One region of the Promicromonospora kroppenstedtii genome, then DNA from elsewhere that is predicted to be linked to it. Evidence: riboswitches for the same ligand, from Rfam matches in the RefSeq annotation. Region 1 holds a riboswitch; the other holds the start of a gene.

Region 1 (7,323 bases):
CAGCCGGTCCAGCGAGGCGAGGTAGTCGCGCAGCGACCCGTCGGGCTCGGCGAGCACCGTGGTCCCGCGGCCCAGCACCGTGTCGCCCGTGAGCACCACGGAGGTCGCGCCGTCCGACACCACGAGGCACACCGAGTCCGCCGTGTGCCCCGGGGTGGCCAGCACCTCGACGCGGAGGCCGGCGACTTCCAGCACCTCGCCGTCGGTGAGCGGCCCGGCGCCCGCGCAGAACTCCGGCAGGACGCCTCGTGACGGCGCGCCCGTGAGCTCCCGGAACCGCGCCAGCCCGCCGGTGTGGTCGGCGTGCCGGTGGGTCACCAGCACCAGGTCGACGGGTCCGGCGCCGGCCAGCGCGGCGAGGTGCGGCGCCAGGTCCGGACCCGGGTCCACGACCACGCAGCCCGGCGACCCGGGTCCGCGCAGCACGTACGACCGAGTTCCGTCGAGCGTCATCGGGCCGGGGTTGTCGGCGCGCAGCACTGTCGCAAAGGGGGCAATGGGGTCCACCGAATCACCCTATCCAGGGGTCAACCCGGCTTGTGCCCTGCGGGGGTGCGGTGTGTGATCGGTAAATCACCTCCCAAAGAAGAGAGGAATACCTCAGATGTCCGCCATCTCAGGCGCGGCGCAGCACTACCGCGTCCGCAGAACACCGGCACTCATCGCCGTGGCGGCTCTCGCCGCCACGACACTGTTCGCTCTTCCCCAGACCACCCGGGCCACCACGCCCGCCGACGCCGTCGTGAGCGCGGGCCCCGTCACCTTCGTGGACGACGGCGACACCGCGACCGTCACCGTCACCGTCGAGTCGGCCGACGACGCCGCGCTCGCCGCCCCGGTCAGCGTGGACTGGAGCACCGGCTCCGGCACGGCCACCGCCGACGCCGACTACGTGGCCGGCTCCGGCACCCTCGAGTTCCCCGCCGGGACGCCGTCCGGCACCGTCCGCACCCTGCACGTCACGACCCGCGCGTCCGAAGCCGGTGAGACGGCCGAGACGGTCCCCGTGACCCTGCGGTCGCGGGACGCCGAGGTCTCAGGCCGGCCCGCCGTCGTCGTGCGGGCGCACGGCCTGCCCTACCTCGACCCGCGCCTGTCCACCAAGAAGCGCGTCGCCGACCTCCTGAAGCGCATGACGCTCGCCGAGAAGGTCGGGCAGATGACCCAGGCCGAGCGCGGGAACGTGACGGGTGACCCGGCGGTCATCGCCGAGCTCGGTCTCGGTTCGGTGCTCAGCGGCGGAGGCTCGACGCCGGCCGAGAACACGCCGGAGGCGTGGGCCGACGCCGTCGACGGCTTCCAGACGCAGGCCCTCGCGACGCGGCTGCAGATCCCGCTGATCTACGGCGTCGACTCGGTGCACGGGCACGGCAACCTGAACGGCGCCACGATCCTGCCGCACAACATCGGGCTCGGTGCCACGCGCGACCCGCTGCTCGTCGCACGCGCGGAGCGCATGGTCGCCACGGAGACCCGCGCGACCGGCATCCCGTGGACGTTCGCGCCGTGCGTGTGCGTGGTGCGCGACGACCGCTGGGGCCGCACCTACGAGTCGTTCGGCGAGCACCCCGCCCTCGCGAGCGTGCTCGGCGCGGCGGCCGTGGCCGGGTTCCAGGGCAAGGACCTGGAGAGCAACCGGTCGGTGCTCGCGACCGCCAAGCACTTCGTGGGCGACGGCGACACGACCTTCGGCACCGGCGAGGGCGACTACACGATCGACCAGGGCATCACGCAGCAGAGCCGGCGCCACGTCGAGAAGGTGGACCTGCCGCCCTACGCCGCGGCCCTCAGGGCCGGCGTGGGCTCGGTCATGCCGAGCTTCTCCAGCATCGACTGGACCGACGACGGACTCGGCAACCCGGTGAAGATGCACGCGAACCGCGAGCTGATCACGGGGTGGCTCAAGCAGAAGCAGGGCTTCGACGGCTTCGTGATCAGCGACTGGCAGGGCATCCACCAGATCCCGCCGCTCGCCGACGACTCGCCCACCACGGGGCAGATCGTCACGAGTGTGAACGCGGGCGTCGACATGTTCATGGAGCCGTCCCAGTTCGAGCGGTTCCACACGCGGCTGGTCGCGGCGGTGCGCGACGGCCAGGTCAAGGAGGCACGGATCGACGACGCCGTGTCCCGGATCCTGACCGCCAAGTTCGAGCTGGGGCTGTTCGAGGAGCCGTTCGCCGACCGCTCGCACGCCGACGAGATCGGGTCCGCCGGGCACCGCGCGATCGCCCGCGAGGCGGTCGCGAAGTCGCAGGTGCTGCTCAAGAACAACCGCCGCGCGCTGCCCCTGGACGAGGACGAGAGCATCTACGTCGCGGGTCGTAACGCCGACGACCTGGGCAACCAGGCCGGCGGCTGGACCGGTACGTGGCAGGGCTTCTCGGGCGACGTCACCGAGGGCACCACGATCCTGGAGGGCATCCGGGCGGCGGCCGACGACGTCACCTTCAGCGAGGACGCGTCCGCGCCGACCGACGGGGCCGACGTCGGCGTCGTCGTCGTGGGCGAGACCCCGTACGCCGAGGGGTTCGGCGACGTGGGCGGGCCCGAGTGGGCCTGGGACCCGGCCGACGGCGGGGTGCCGCGCGAGGAGAAGTCGATGTCGCTGCAGCCGGGCGACGCGGCGGTCGTGGACAAGGTCTGCGCCGAGATCCCGACCTGTGTGGTCCTCGTGGTGTCGGGGCGGCCACAGGTGCTCACCGAACGACTGGGCTCGATCGACGCGCTGGTCGCGTCGTGGCTGCCGGGCACGGAGGGTGCCGGCGTCGCGGACGTGCTGTTCGGTGACCGCAAGTTCACGGGCAGGCTGCCGGTCTCCTGGCCGCGGTCGGCCGACGACCCGGTGGTCAACGTGGGCGACCGGGACTACGACCCGCTCTTCCCGTTCGGCTGGGGCCTGACGACCGGCGGCAGGGGTCACCACGGCGACCTGCGGGCCACGCTGCAGGACGCCGCGCTCGACCCGGCGGACGGCGTGTCACCGGCGGCGTCGCGCGCGATCGCGACGTCGGACGTCGCCGTCCTGGAGGGCCGGACGAGCCATGCCCGAGAGATCCTCGCGGCGGCACTGCCGAAATAGGAGCCGCACCGAGGCAGGACTGGGGCGAGACAGAACCAGAGTTCTGTCTCGCCCTGGTTCTATCCCGTCGGCGCGGCGAGGGCCTGTTCGACGTCCTCGATGATGTCCCGCACGTCCTCCAGGCCCACCGAGAGCCGAACCGTGGTCTCCGCGATGCCGACGGCGGCCCGGCCGGTCGCGCCGAGCTTGCGGTGCGTGGTCGTGGCGGGGTGGGTGATCAGGGACTTCGCGTCGCCCAGGTTGTTCGAGATGTCGACCAGCCGCAGCGCGTCGAGGAACCGGAACGTGCGCTGCTTCGCGGCCTCGGCGTCGGACCCCTCGGGGACCGCCAGGTCGAACGTCACCACGGTGCCGCCGCCGCTCATCTGGGAGCGCGCCAGCTCGGCCTGCGGGTGCGAGTCGAGGAACGGGTACCGCACCGTACCCACCGCCGGCAGTTCCTCCAGCGCGTGTGCGACGGCGAGGGCGCTGGCCCCCTGCGCCGCGACCCGTACCGGCAGGGTCTCCAGGCCCTTGAGCAGGGTCCAGGCGTTGAACGGCGCCAGCGACGGCCCGGTGTTGCGGATGAACGTCTGCACGGGACCGGTGATGTAGTCGGTCGAGCCGAGGATCGCGCCGCCCAGCACGCGCCCCTGCCCGTCGATGTGCTTGGTCGCGGAGTACACGACCACGTCGGCGCCCAGCTCCAGCGGCTGCTGCAGCAGCGGGGTGGCGAACACGTTGTCGAGCACCACGACGGCCCCGGCGGCGTGCGCCAGGTCCACGACGGCGCGCACGTCCACGATGTCCTGCATCGGGTTCGAGGGCGTCTCGAAGAACACCACGTCCGCGGGCGTGGACAGGGCCTCCTGCCACTGCGACAGCTCGTGCCCGTCGACGTAGTCGGTGCGCACACCCCACTTCTTGAAGATCTCCTCGAAGATCACCACGCTGGACCCGAACAGGGCCCGGGCGGCCACGATCCGCGATCCCGACTCCACGAGCGCGGCCAGCGCCGTGAACACGGCGGACATGCCGCTCGCGGTCGCGTAGCAGGCCTCGGCGCCCTCGAGCTGGCGCAGCCGCTCCTCGAAGGTGTGCACGGTCGGGTTGCCGTAGCGCGAGTAGACGAACCGGTCGACGTCGCCCTTGAAGGCGGCCTCGGCCTCGGCCGCGTTGTCGTAGACGTAGCCCTGCGTGAGGAACAGCGCCTCGCTGGTCTCCTGGAACTCGCTGCGCCGGTGCCCGCCGCGCACGGCGAGCGTCGCGGGGCGCACCCCGGCCGGCAGCGGCTTGCGGCCGGAGCCGCCAGGGTTCGCGTCCGCCGGGAACGCACCGGTGACGGTCACGCGGGACCCGCCGTCCAGGGCAGCCCGACGACCTTCCAGCCCCGCTGGTCACGGACGCCGTCGGCCCCGGGCGCACCCTCGAAGCCGTCCAGCACGTTGTACGCCGGCGCGATGCCCGATGCCGTGGCGAGCCGCGCCGCCGCGATCGAGCGCTGGCCGGAGCGGCACAGGAAGACGATCGGCCCGTCGGTCACGCCGGCCGCCCGGAGCTCCTCCAGGAACCGCGGGTTCGGCACACCCCCGGCCTGCACCCACTCGCTGAACACGGGCTGCTTCTCGAGCGTCGCCGTGTCGGGGATGCCGATCGTGCGCCACTCGCCCTGGGTGCGGACGTCCACGAGGACGGCGGACGGGTCGCCGGCCAGCAGCTCCCAGGCCTGCTCGGGCGTGATGTCGCCGGCGTAGCCCTCGGCGGGCCGGACGTCGATGCGCGCGGGGTCGCTCATGATGCTCCTCCATCGGTCGTGGCGGTAGCACCCTCGGCCGTCCTCCGCTGCTGCGGGGAACGCTGGGTTGCTGCGGCGTCGTCGTGCCACGTCACTCGGCCGCTCGGGATGGTCGCCGCCAACCCTACGACATGTGTCCGGTGGGTGGAACAGTGTCTCGACAGATAACCCGACCAATCTGGTGGGGAAGCCGATTCTCAGTACGGTGACGACCATGCCCGGGAACGAGGAACCGCTGACCGGTGGGAACATGTCCGAGGTCGTGCGCGTGGGGGACACCGTGCGGCGTTCCGCCGGGCCGTGGACGCCCACGGTCCACGCGTACCTGCGCCAGGTCCGGGACCGCGGCGTCACGGAGGTGCCGGAGCCGTTCGGGCTCGACGAGCGGGGGCGCGAGATCGTCTCGTTCCTCCCGGGCGACGTCCCGGGCTGGCCGGCCCCGGAGTGGCTCTGGTCCGAGGCGAACCTGCGCGACGCCGGGCGCCTCCTGCGCCGGCTCCACGACGCGTCCGTCGGCATCGACCCGCCGGGCGCCGTCTGGCGGCTACCCGCTCGCGAGCCGGCCGAGGTGATCTGCCACAACGACGCAGCGCCGTACAACATGGTGTTCCGCGCGGGCCGGCTCGCCGGCCTCATCGACGTGGACACGGCCTCACCTGGACCCCGCCTGTGGGACCTGGCCTACACCGCGTACCGCCTGGCCCCGTTCGCGGCGGACGCGTTCGCCGGGGTGTCCTACGAGGTCGGCCACCTGGATCCGCCGGTCCGGTTGGACGTGCTGGTCGATGCGTACGGAGCCGGGTGGTCACGCGTGGAGGTGCTCGGGGCGATGGCCGAGCGCCTGACGGACCTCGCCGCGTTCAGCGAGGCCAGGGCCGACGACGGCGGGCCGGCCGAGCTGCGCGAGCACGCCGCGATGTACCGCACGGACGCGGCCCGCGTCGCCGATCTCGCGGCCCGATCGGCTCGCCCAGCAGGTGGGACCAGCATCTGAGACATGCGTTGACAGGGCTTTTGCCCGCGGCACAGGATGGCCGCAGGTCATGAGCGCCAGCGTCAAGCCCCGGCTCGCTGGCCGGCAACCCTCCCTCCGCGGTGGGGTGCCCCGGGTGACGACCAGGCCGCGCGCACCCGCGCGCGGCAAGCGCGGGGGAACCTCCCCCAGGACTGTGCTGGAGGACGCCATGTCTGCTCCCACCATCAGCCGTGCCACCGCGGTGACCGGCCTCGCCCCGCTGCGGCCCGTGGTCGGCGGCGGCACGCTCGTTCCGCTCGTTGACGGCACCCAGGTCTCGTACGCGAACCTCGACGTCGCCGCGTCGGCCCCGGCGTTGCAGGCCGTCGCCGACCGCGTCACCCAGGTGCTGCCGCTGTACGCCAGCGTGCACCGCGGCGCCGGCTACCTCTCGCAGGTGAGCACGGCGCTGTACGAGACCGCCCGCCGCACCATCGGCGCGTTCGTCGGCGCCCGCGAGGACGACCTGACGATCGTCACGCGGAACACCACCGACTCCCTGAACCTCCTGGCAGGCTGCGTCCCCGCGCAGCCCGACGGCGAGCCCGGCCGCGTGCTGGTGCTCGACGTGGAGCACCACGCGAACCTGCTGCCCTGGCAGCGCACCACCGGCGCGACCGTGCTGACCGGCGGTGCCACCGTGGCCGCGACCGTCGCCCAGATCCGGGAGGAGCTGGCTGACGCCGCCGCGGACCGCCCGTTCGCTCTCCTGGCCCTGACCGGCGCCTCGAACGTGACGGGGGAGTCGCTCCCGATCGCCGAGATCGTCGCCGTCGCCCACGAGTTCGGCGCACGGGTGGTGCTCGACGGCGCCCAGCTCGTGCCGCACCGCCGCATCTCGCTGGAGTCGACCGGCGTCGACTACCTCGCCTTCTCCGGGCACAAGACCTACGCCCCGTTCGGCGCGGGCGTGCTGGTGGGCCGTCGCGACTGGCTCGACGCGGGCACGCCGTACCTCGCGGGCGGCGGCGCCGTCCGCCGCGTGCGGGTGGGCGGCACGGAGTGGCACGAGGGTCCCGCGCGCCACGAGGCCGGCTCGCCCAACGTGATCGGTGCGGTCGCCCTCGCGGCGGCGTGCGAGGAGCTCGCCGCGCTGGACCCTGCCGAGGTCGTCGCGCACGAGAACGCCCTCCGGCAGCGGCTCGTGTCCGGCCTGGAGGCCATCGACCGTGTCGAGGTCGTGCGGGTCTGGGCCGACGCCGTCGACCCCGTGGGCGTCGTGACCTTCACCGTGACCGGGTACGACCCGGGCCTCGTCGCCGCGTACCTGTCCGCGGAGCACGGCATCGGCGTGCGGGACGGGCGCTTCTGCGCGCACCCGCTGCTCGGCCGCCTCGGATTCGACGCCGGCGCGGTGCGTGCCTCGGTCGGTGTCGGCACCGCCGGCGAGGAGATCGAGCGGCTGATCGCCGCCGTCGGCAGCCTGGTGGCCGACGGCCCGCAGGCGGGATA
Region 2 (7,323 bases), on a different contig from region 1:
GGTCTCGAACGAGTCGGAGCACCTGCCCGCCGCGGTGGCCCTGGCCAGGTTCGTCACGAACGCCGCCAACCAGGAGGCGTTCTCCGCCGAGGTGCCCGGCGTGTTCCCCTCCACGGCGTCCTCGCAGGAGAACCCGGAGCTGTCCCAGAGCGACGGCACGCCCCAGGGCGACGCCAAGGCCATCGCGTTCAGCAACCTCACCACGGCACGGGTGCTCCAGCCGGTCGAGGTCAGCGAGGAGATGACCACCATCATCAACCAGCAGTTCGCGGCGGCCATCGCCGGGGACCTGACCTCGCAGGACGCCCTCGACGCGGCGGTCGGCGAGTGCAACAAGCTGCTCGCCGACCAGTGACGGCGTCCGCGTAGCCGTACGACACCAGGGCGGTCCCCGCCCACGAAGAAAGGCCTACCGCAATTCGTTACGACACCGACGTCGCCGCGCCCGCGGCCGTCACCGCACCGCCCGTGCCCGTTCTCGACCCGATCGGGGAGGTGGCCGCGTGACCGGGCCCGCACATGTCCCCGCCGGCCGCCCCGGCGCCGGCCTGACCAGTGAGAACGCCCACCTGGTGCGGCACCACGGCGCGGCCCGCACGGTGCTGCTCGACGGCCTGGACGTGCCGCTGGAGGCCGGCGCCGAGCTGCGCTACGCCGTCCTGCCCGTGCTTGACGAGAAGCTCACCTACCGCTCCACCTACGTCGCCCTCGACCTGCGGCTCGACGACGGCACCTGGCTCTCGCAGACCGGGTCCGGGCGTGCGCTGCGCGACCAGCACGGCATGCTCGCGACCGCCCTCGGCCAGGGGGAGGCGCGCATCCTGGTGCCGGACCACTGGAACCTCGTGCGCGTCGACCTGAGCCCGGTGGCGCAGGCGCTGCCGGGCCGCCGCGTGACCGCCGCCGCCGTCGTGACCGCCGCGCCGGACGGCGGCGTGAGCGAGGTCTGGCTCGACACGGTCTCGGTGGGGCCGCGCGCCGAGCGGGTGGTGACCGGCCGCACCGACCTCGTGGACACGCGCCGGGGCACCCACTCCTCGGGCGAGTACTCGCGCGGCAACAACGTGCCCGCCGCCGCCGTGCCCAACGGCTTCACCATGTGGGTGCCCCTGACCGACGGCGCCTCCGAGCGCTGGCTCTACTCCTGGGCCGCGCACAACGGGCCGGACAACCGGCCGCGCCTGCAGGGCATCGGCATCTCCCACGAGCCCAGCCCCTGGATGGGGGACCGCGACCAGCTCACGTTCCACCTCGTGCCCGCCGGGCCCGACGGCGACGAGGTTCCCGACGCCGGGCTGGCCGCCCGCTCGATCGGCTTCTCGCACGACGACGAGACCGCCCGCCCGCACCGCTACGACGTCGCGCTGGACGGCGGCGCCCGCGTGGCCGTCGCGGCGTCCGACCACGGCGGCGTCCTGCGCTTCACCTTTCCGCCCGACGCGAGCACGGGCCACCTCCTGTTCGACGCCGTGGGCGACTCCGGTGCGGACGGCGCACCCGTGTCGATCACCGTGCACGACGACGGCACGCTCACCGGCTGGAGCGACCACGGCAGCCCCCTGTCGGTGGGCCGCAGCCGCATGTACGTGGTGGGCCGCATCTCCGCGCCGGTGCTGCGCACGGGCCGCGCCCGCGGGCGGGACCACGCGACGTACGCGACGGTCGCGCTGGGCTCCGGAGGTGATGCGGAGGCGGGACGCACGGTCGAGGTGCGCGTGGCGACGTCGTACATCAGCGAGGACCTGGCCCGGCTCGCACTGGAGCGCGAGGTGTCCGGCGCCTTCGATGAGGTCGCCGACGCCGCCCGCACGCAGTGGGAGGACCGGCTCGGCGTGCTCGACGTCGACGGCGCGTCCGAGGAGCAGCAGGTCACGCTCTACTCGAACCTGTACCGGCTGAACCTGTACCCGTCCTCCTACACGGAGGTCGGGGCGGACGGCGCGCCCGTGCACGCCTCGCCCGTGCTCGACGGCGCACCCGCCGTGCCCGGCGAGATGTTCGTCAACCACGGGTTCTGGGACACCTACCGCACCTGCTGGCCCGCCTACGCGCTGCTCTACCCCGAGATCGCGGCCCGGCTCGCCGACGGGTTCGTGCAGCAGTACCGCGAGGGCGGCTGGGTGGCCCGCTGGTCGTCGCCGGGCTACGCCGACCTGATGACCGGCACGTCGTCCGACGTCGCCTTCGCCGACCTGTACCTGCGCGGCGTCGACCTGCCCGACCCGCTCGGCACCTATGACGCCGGGCTGCGCAACGCGACGGCGCTGCCCACCCGCTCCGGCGTCGGCCGCAAGGGCCAGGAGTTCGCGCTGACCAACGGCTGGGTGCCGCGCGACGTCGAGGAGTCGGTGTCGTGGAGCCTGGAGGGCTACATCAACGACGCCGGCCTGGCGCGGATGGCGCAGGCGCTCGCGGACGCGCCCGGCACCCCGGACGAGCGCCGGCGCGCGCTGCGCTCCGAGGCCGCCTACCTGCGGCAGAGCGCCGCCGGGTACGTGCACCTCTTCGACGCCGCGACCGGGTTCTTCCGGGGACGTGGCCGGGACGGTGCGTTCGACCCGGCGCCGTTCGACCCGGACGCGTGGGGCGGCGACTACACCGAGTCGGACGCGTGGAACTTCCTGTTCCACCCCGTGCACGACGGCGCGGGGCTGGCCGCCCTGCACGGCGGTCGGGCCGGTCTCGAACGCCTGCTGGAGCGGTTCTTCGCGGCGCCCGAGCGGGCCGACAAGCCCGGCTCGTACGGCAACCCGATCCACGAGATGTTCGAGGCGCGCGACGTGCGCCTGGGCCAGCTCGGGCAGTCGAACCAGGTGTCGCACCACATCGCCTGGACGTGGTCGGTCGCCGGGCGGCCGGACCGCACCCAGGAGGTCGTGCGCGAGATCCTGACGCGGCTCTGGACCGGCAACGACATCGGCCAGGGGTACCACGGCGACGAGGACAACGGCGAGATGTCGGCCTGGTACGTGCTGGCCGCGCTCGGGCTGTACCCGCTGGAGATCGGGTCGTCGCGGTGGGCGGTCACGTCGCCGCTCTTCGAGCGCGCGGTGGTGCACCGGCCCGACGGCGACCTGGTGATCGAGGCGCCCGGGGCCGCCGAGCGGTGGTACGTCGCGGGGCTGGAGGTCGGTGGTGCCGGTGCCGGTGCCGGTGCCGGTGCCGGCCGGGCCGTGGCCGGGCCGTCGGTCGACAACGGCGACCTGGTCGGGGGAGCGACCCTGCGGTTCACACTGTCGGACGTGCCGACGGGGTGGGGTGCGGTGTCCGAGGGCGTCGGGGCCGAGGACGAGGGAGCGTCGGCGGCTTCGTCCGACGGCGTCGGTGCCGGGACCGGCAGCCCTCGGCCGTGGCTGCGCGCGGCTGGGTCCTGGCACGGGGCCGAGGGCGCGCTGCCGAGCCTGACCGACGGCGAGCTGGCGACGTCGTCCGCCGTCCACGGCACGCTGGAGTGGCAGCCCGCCGCCGACGTCGCGGAGGGTGTGCTGCTGCGTGCCTACACGCTGACCTCGGGCACGGATGGCACGGCCCCGCCGTCGGCATGGCGCCTGGTCGGGGACGACGGCCGAGTGCTCGACGAGCGCTCCGGCGAGGAGTGGCCCTGGCCGGGCCAGCTCCGTCCGTTCGTGCTCGACGAGCCAGTGCCGCTCACGTCCGTCCGCCTGGAGCTCCTCCAGGAAGGGGCCTTCTCCCAGATCGAGCTCCTCACGTCGCCGCGGGGGCGCTGACGACGTAGTCGCGGCGAGCCGGCGCGAAAGTGCGCTTCTACCCAGCCATTGGGCCCGAAAAACCTCGTGATTCCGGGCCCAATGGCTGGGTAGAAGCGCACTTCGCGTTCTCGGGGCGGGGGCGTGGGTGCGGCCGCGGGTCCCGCCCGCCGTCGGACTGGCCTGTCGCCTGCTGGTCCGGGGCGACGAGGCCCCCGGGGCGACGAGGCCCGACCGCGTCGGCGCGACCGATCATCCACTGGCGGGTGCCGGCCCAAGGTGCGCTTCTACCCAGCCATTGGGCCGGGAAGCACAGCAGGTTACCGGCCCGATGGCTGGGTAGAAGCGCACCTTCGCGAGCCACCAGATCCCGGGATGTGAGATCTGGGCAAAGATCGTTGACTTCTATGGGTTCCATTCGTATCTTCTTGGACATCGAGATTTACCGCATCAATCCGATCGGAAAAATGTGGATAGTTTCGGCAGGTCATGAGTTCCGACACGAAGCCCCGGCTGGTCGGACGGCAACCCCCCGCGCGGGTGGGTGCCCCGGGTGAGGACCAGGTCCACCGCCGTCGGCGGATGACAACACGCGTCGCTCGCCGATGGGCGAGCAGGTGAGGAGAACGACGATGACCCGGAGCGCTGCCCCCGCCGTCCACGTGCCCCTGCCGACCCGGAACGTTTGCGCGCCGGCGAGTGCCGCCCCGCGCCCGAGCATGTGTTGTCGCTGACGCGCACCACCCCCGCGCGCTGACCGGCCCCAACCGGCCAGCCGCCCGGACCTGCTCTCGGCCTTCGCGCCGAGCCCTGGCCGCAACCGGCCCTCACGTTCCTGACCGGACGTCTCTTTCCTGCCTTCCGGCAGCCACGCCCCTCGGGCGACCCCAGTCGCCGTCGTGCACCCGCACGCAGCCCGGGGACCACCTGGGTGCCGTCGCGCAGCCGCAGCCCGAACGGAGCCCCGCCGTGCCGTACCCGCCGCAGCCCACGTCCCTGACCGCCACCGCCCTCTCGTCCCGTCCCGTCGTGCTCGGCGTGGACCTCACCTCCGCCGGCGCCCGCCCCGGTGCCCACCGGGCACGCGGCCCGATCGCCCCGTGCCCGTTCGACGGCGAGCGGTTCCTGCACCTGGTGCGGACCGCTGAGCGCGGCCTGCTCGACTTCGTGAGCCTCGACGAGGGCTTCCTGCTCCACCCCGGCCGCAGCCAGGTCACCGGCCGCCTCGACACGGCCGTCGCCGCGGCCCGCGCCGCACGGGTCACGGCCGGGATCGGCCTGGTCGCCGCCGTCGACACGGTCCATGTCGAGGCGGCCCACGCCGCCCTCGCGCTGAGCAGCATCGACCGCGCGAGCAGCGGCCGGGCCGGCTGGCAGGCCGTGCGGCAGGGCACCCTGCCCGAGTCCGACGACGCCTGGGCCACCCGCGTCGAGCTCGGCATCCAGTCGGTGACGCGGGTGTGGACCGGGCGTCCCGGCGGCGGGGCGGGCGCCGTGGAGCTCGACGCCGAGGGCCGGTTCCGCGTGGACCACGACGGCGTCCGGTTCGCCGTCCGCGGCCGTCCCGCCGGCGGCGCCCCGCTGCCGCGGACGCCCCCGCCTGTCGTGGTGCGCGTGCGCTCCGAGGCCAGCGCGGCGCTGGCCGGCCGCACCGCCGACGTCGCGCGGATCGCCGTGACCGACGCCGCGCACGCGGTCCGGCTGCGCCGCCTCGTGCGGGACGCGGCGCTGTCCGCCGGGCGCGACCCCGAGGACGTGCGGGTGCTCGCCGAGGTCTACGTGGTGCTCTCCACCGAGCGGGCCGGTGCCCGTGCCCGGCTGGAGCTGGTCGAGGCGCTGGAGGGCACTGCCTCCATGGGCGACGGGCTCGTGGTCGCCGACACACCCGACGAGCTGGCCACCCTCATCGCCGACTGGACCACGGTCGGCGCCGTCGACGGGTTCCTGCTGCGCCCCTCCTCGCTCAGCTCCGACCTCGACACCATTACCGACCACCTGGTGCCCGCGCTCCAGCACGCGGGCCTGTTCCGCACCGAGCGGACGAAGACCACGCTGCGCGGCTCGCTCGGTCTACCCGACGCCGCGACGGCCGCCCGCGAGCTGCCCACCGGCCGCCTGCTGAGCGCCTGACCACCCACCACGAACCCCGAGGAGACAACATGACCACCCCTGAGCTGCAGACCCCCGTCGCCGCAGGTGCCAAGGTCGCCGGCGGCGCCCTGCTGATCGACGTCCGCTCCGCCGCGGGCCGCGCGTCCGCGGGCGAGATCCCGGGCGCCACGCTCGCCGACCAGAACGACCTCGACGCGCTGTTCGGCCCGTCCGACAACCCGGCGATCACCCTCGACACGCCCGTCGTGATCGTGTGCGGCTCGATCAACGGATCCGGCCCGGTCGCCGAGGCGCTGGCCGCCCGCGGCTACACCGACGTCTCGCACGTCGACGGCGGCTTCCCCGCCTGGAAGGAGGCCGGCCTGCCCGCCACCGAGGCCGAGCCGAGCGCCGCGCCATGACCGGCTTCGCCAGCCGGCAGGTGCACGCGCGCAGCGCAGGCCGGGACGACGCCGGGCGTGCCACCGGCGCCCGGCACCGCGCCGTCGGCCCGCGTGGTCCCGCGGGCCACGCCCGTCTACCTCACCGCGGGGTTCGAGTTCGAGGAGTGGGAGCAGGCCGCCGGGCACTTCGGCGCGGGCGAGGCGTTCGCCTACACCCGCACCGGCAACCCGACCACGGCCGCCGTCGAGCAGCGGATCGCCGCCCTGGAGGGTGGCGCCGACGCGCTGTTCCTGGCCAGCGGGCAGGCGGCGAACCCGGACGACGCGACGCTGCTGCGCATCGCCGAGCAGCGGTCGAGCGACCTGGAGACCGACCTGACGGCGCTCGACCTCGACAAGCCGCTGCCCACGGGCCTGTTCGGCGACCACGTCTCGCAGGGGTCGATCAAGCGGCTCGTCGGCGAGCACGACCTGGCCACCACACCGCTGCGCGTGTTGCTCGGCGGGCTCGCCCGGCTGGGCCGCATCGCCGACCACTCCGGCTGGGTGGGTACGGCCGGCGAGCTGGCCGACCTCATCGAGGAGCTGGGGGAGTGGGGCAACGACGGCGTGCTGCTGTGGGGCGACCTGCACCCCGTCACCGTGCACGGCACGCTCGACGAGCTGGTCCCGATCCTGCGGCGGCGCGGCATCCTGCGCACCGAGTGGGCCGACGGCGGCCTGCGGGCCAACCTGCGGGCGTTCTGAGCCGTGCCGCCGCATCTCTGACAGGTGGGGCGCGGTAGCGTCGGCGCCGTGAACTCCGAAGCCTGGCGGCGCATCGCGGCGTGGCTCGTCGACTGGCTCTGCTTCCTGGCGTGGCTCGTGGTGCTCGCCGCGATCGGTATCCCGCTGTACCTCGCCGGTGTGACGACGGGGTGGTCCGCGGCGACCACCAACGTGGTCTCCGCCCTGCTGACAGCTGTGCCGCTGACGACCTTCCTTGCCGTCCTCGAGTCGGGCCCGCGGCAGGCGACGATCGGCAAGCGCGCGCTGGGACTCCAGGTGGTGGGCGCCCGGGACGGCGGTCGGCTCACATTCGCCCGGGCGCTGCTCCGGAATGCGCTCAAGGTCGCGCTGCC

The links. A riboswitch is a leader RNA that binds a small molecule or an ion and turns the genes downstream of it on or off. The one in region 1 is predicted to bind S-adenosylmethionine.
Region 2: another riboswitch for S-adenosylmethionine. It lies ahead of ACH47X_RS03410 (LLM class flavin-dependent oxidoreductase); the one in region 1 lies ahead of ACH47X_RS15325 (aminotransferase class V-fold PLP-dependent enzyme).

The regions. Positions count from the first base shown of each region.
Region 1 covers NZ_JBIRYI010000009.1:18,625-25,947, forward strand. Annotated here, with positions in the region: gene ACH47X_RS15300 (MBL fold metallo-hydrolase) at 1-453, opposite strand, end outside; gene ACH47X_RS15305 (glycoside hydrolase family 3 N-terminal domain-containing protein) at 605-3,082, shown strand; gene ACH47X_RS15310 (O-succinylhomoserine sulfhydrylase) at 3,142-4,410, opposite strand; gene ACH47X_RS15315 (rhodanese-like domain-containing protein) at 4,407-4,856, opposite strand; gene ACH47X_RS15320 (phosphotransferase) at 5,071-5,850, shown strand; SAM riboswitch class IV at 5,896-6,009, shown strand; gene ACH47X_RS15325 (aminotransferase class V-fold PLP-dependent enzyme) at 6,041-7,323, shown strand, end outside.
Region 2 covers NZ_JBIRYI010000001.1:781,745-789,067, forward strand. Annotated here, with positions in the region: gene ACH47X_RS03400 (ABC transporter substrate-binding protein) at 1-355, shown strand, start outside; gene ACH47X_RS03405 (GH92 family glycosyl hydrolase) at 504-3,728, shown strand; SAM riboswitch class IV at 4,193-4,304, shown strand; gene ACH47X_RS03410 (LLM class flavin-dependent oxidoreductase) at 4,677-5,837, shown strand; gene ACH47X_RS03415 (rhodanese-like domain-containing protein) at 5,867-6,220, shown strand; gene ACH47X_RS03420 (PLP-dependent transferase) at 6,314-6,949, shown strand; gene ACH47X_RS03425 (RDD family protein) at 6,998-7,323, shown strand, end outside.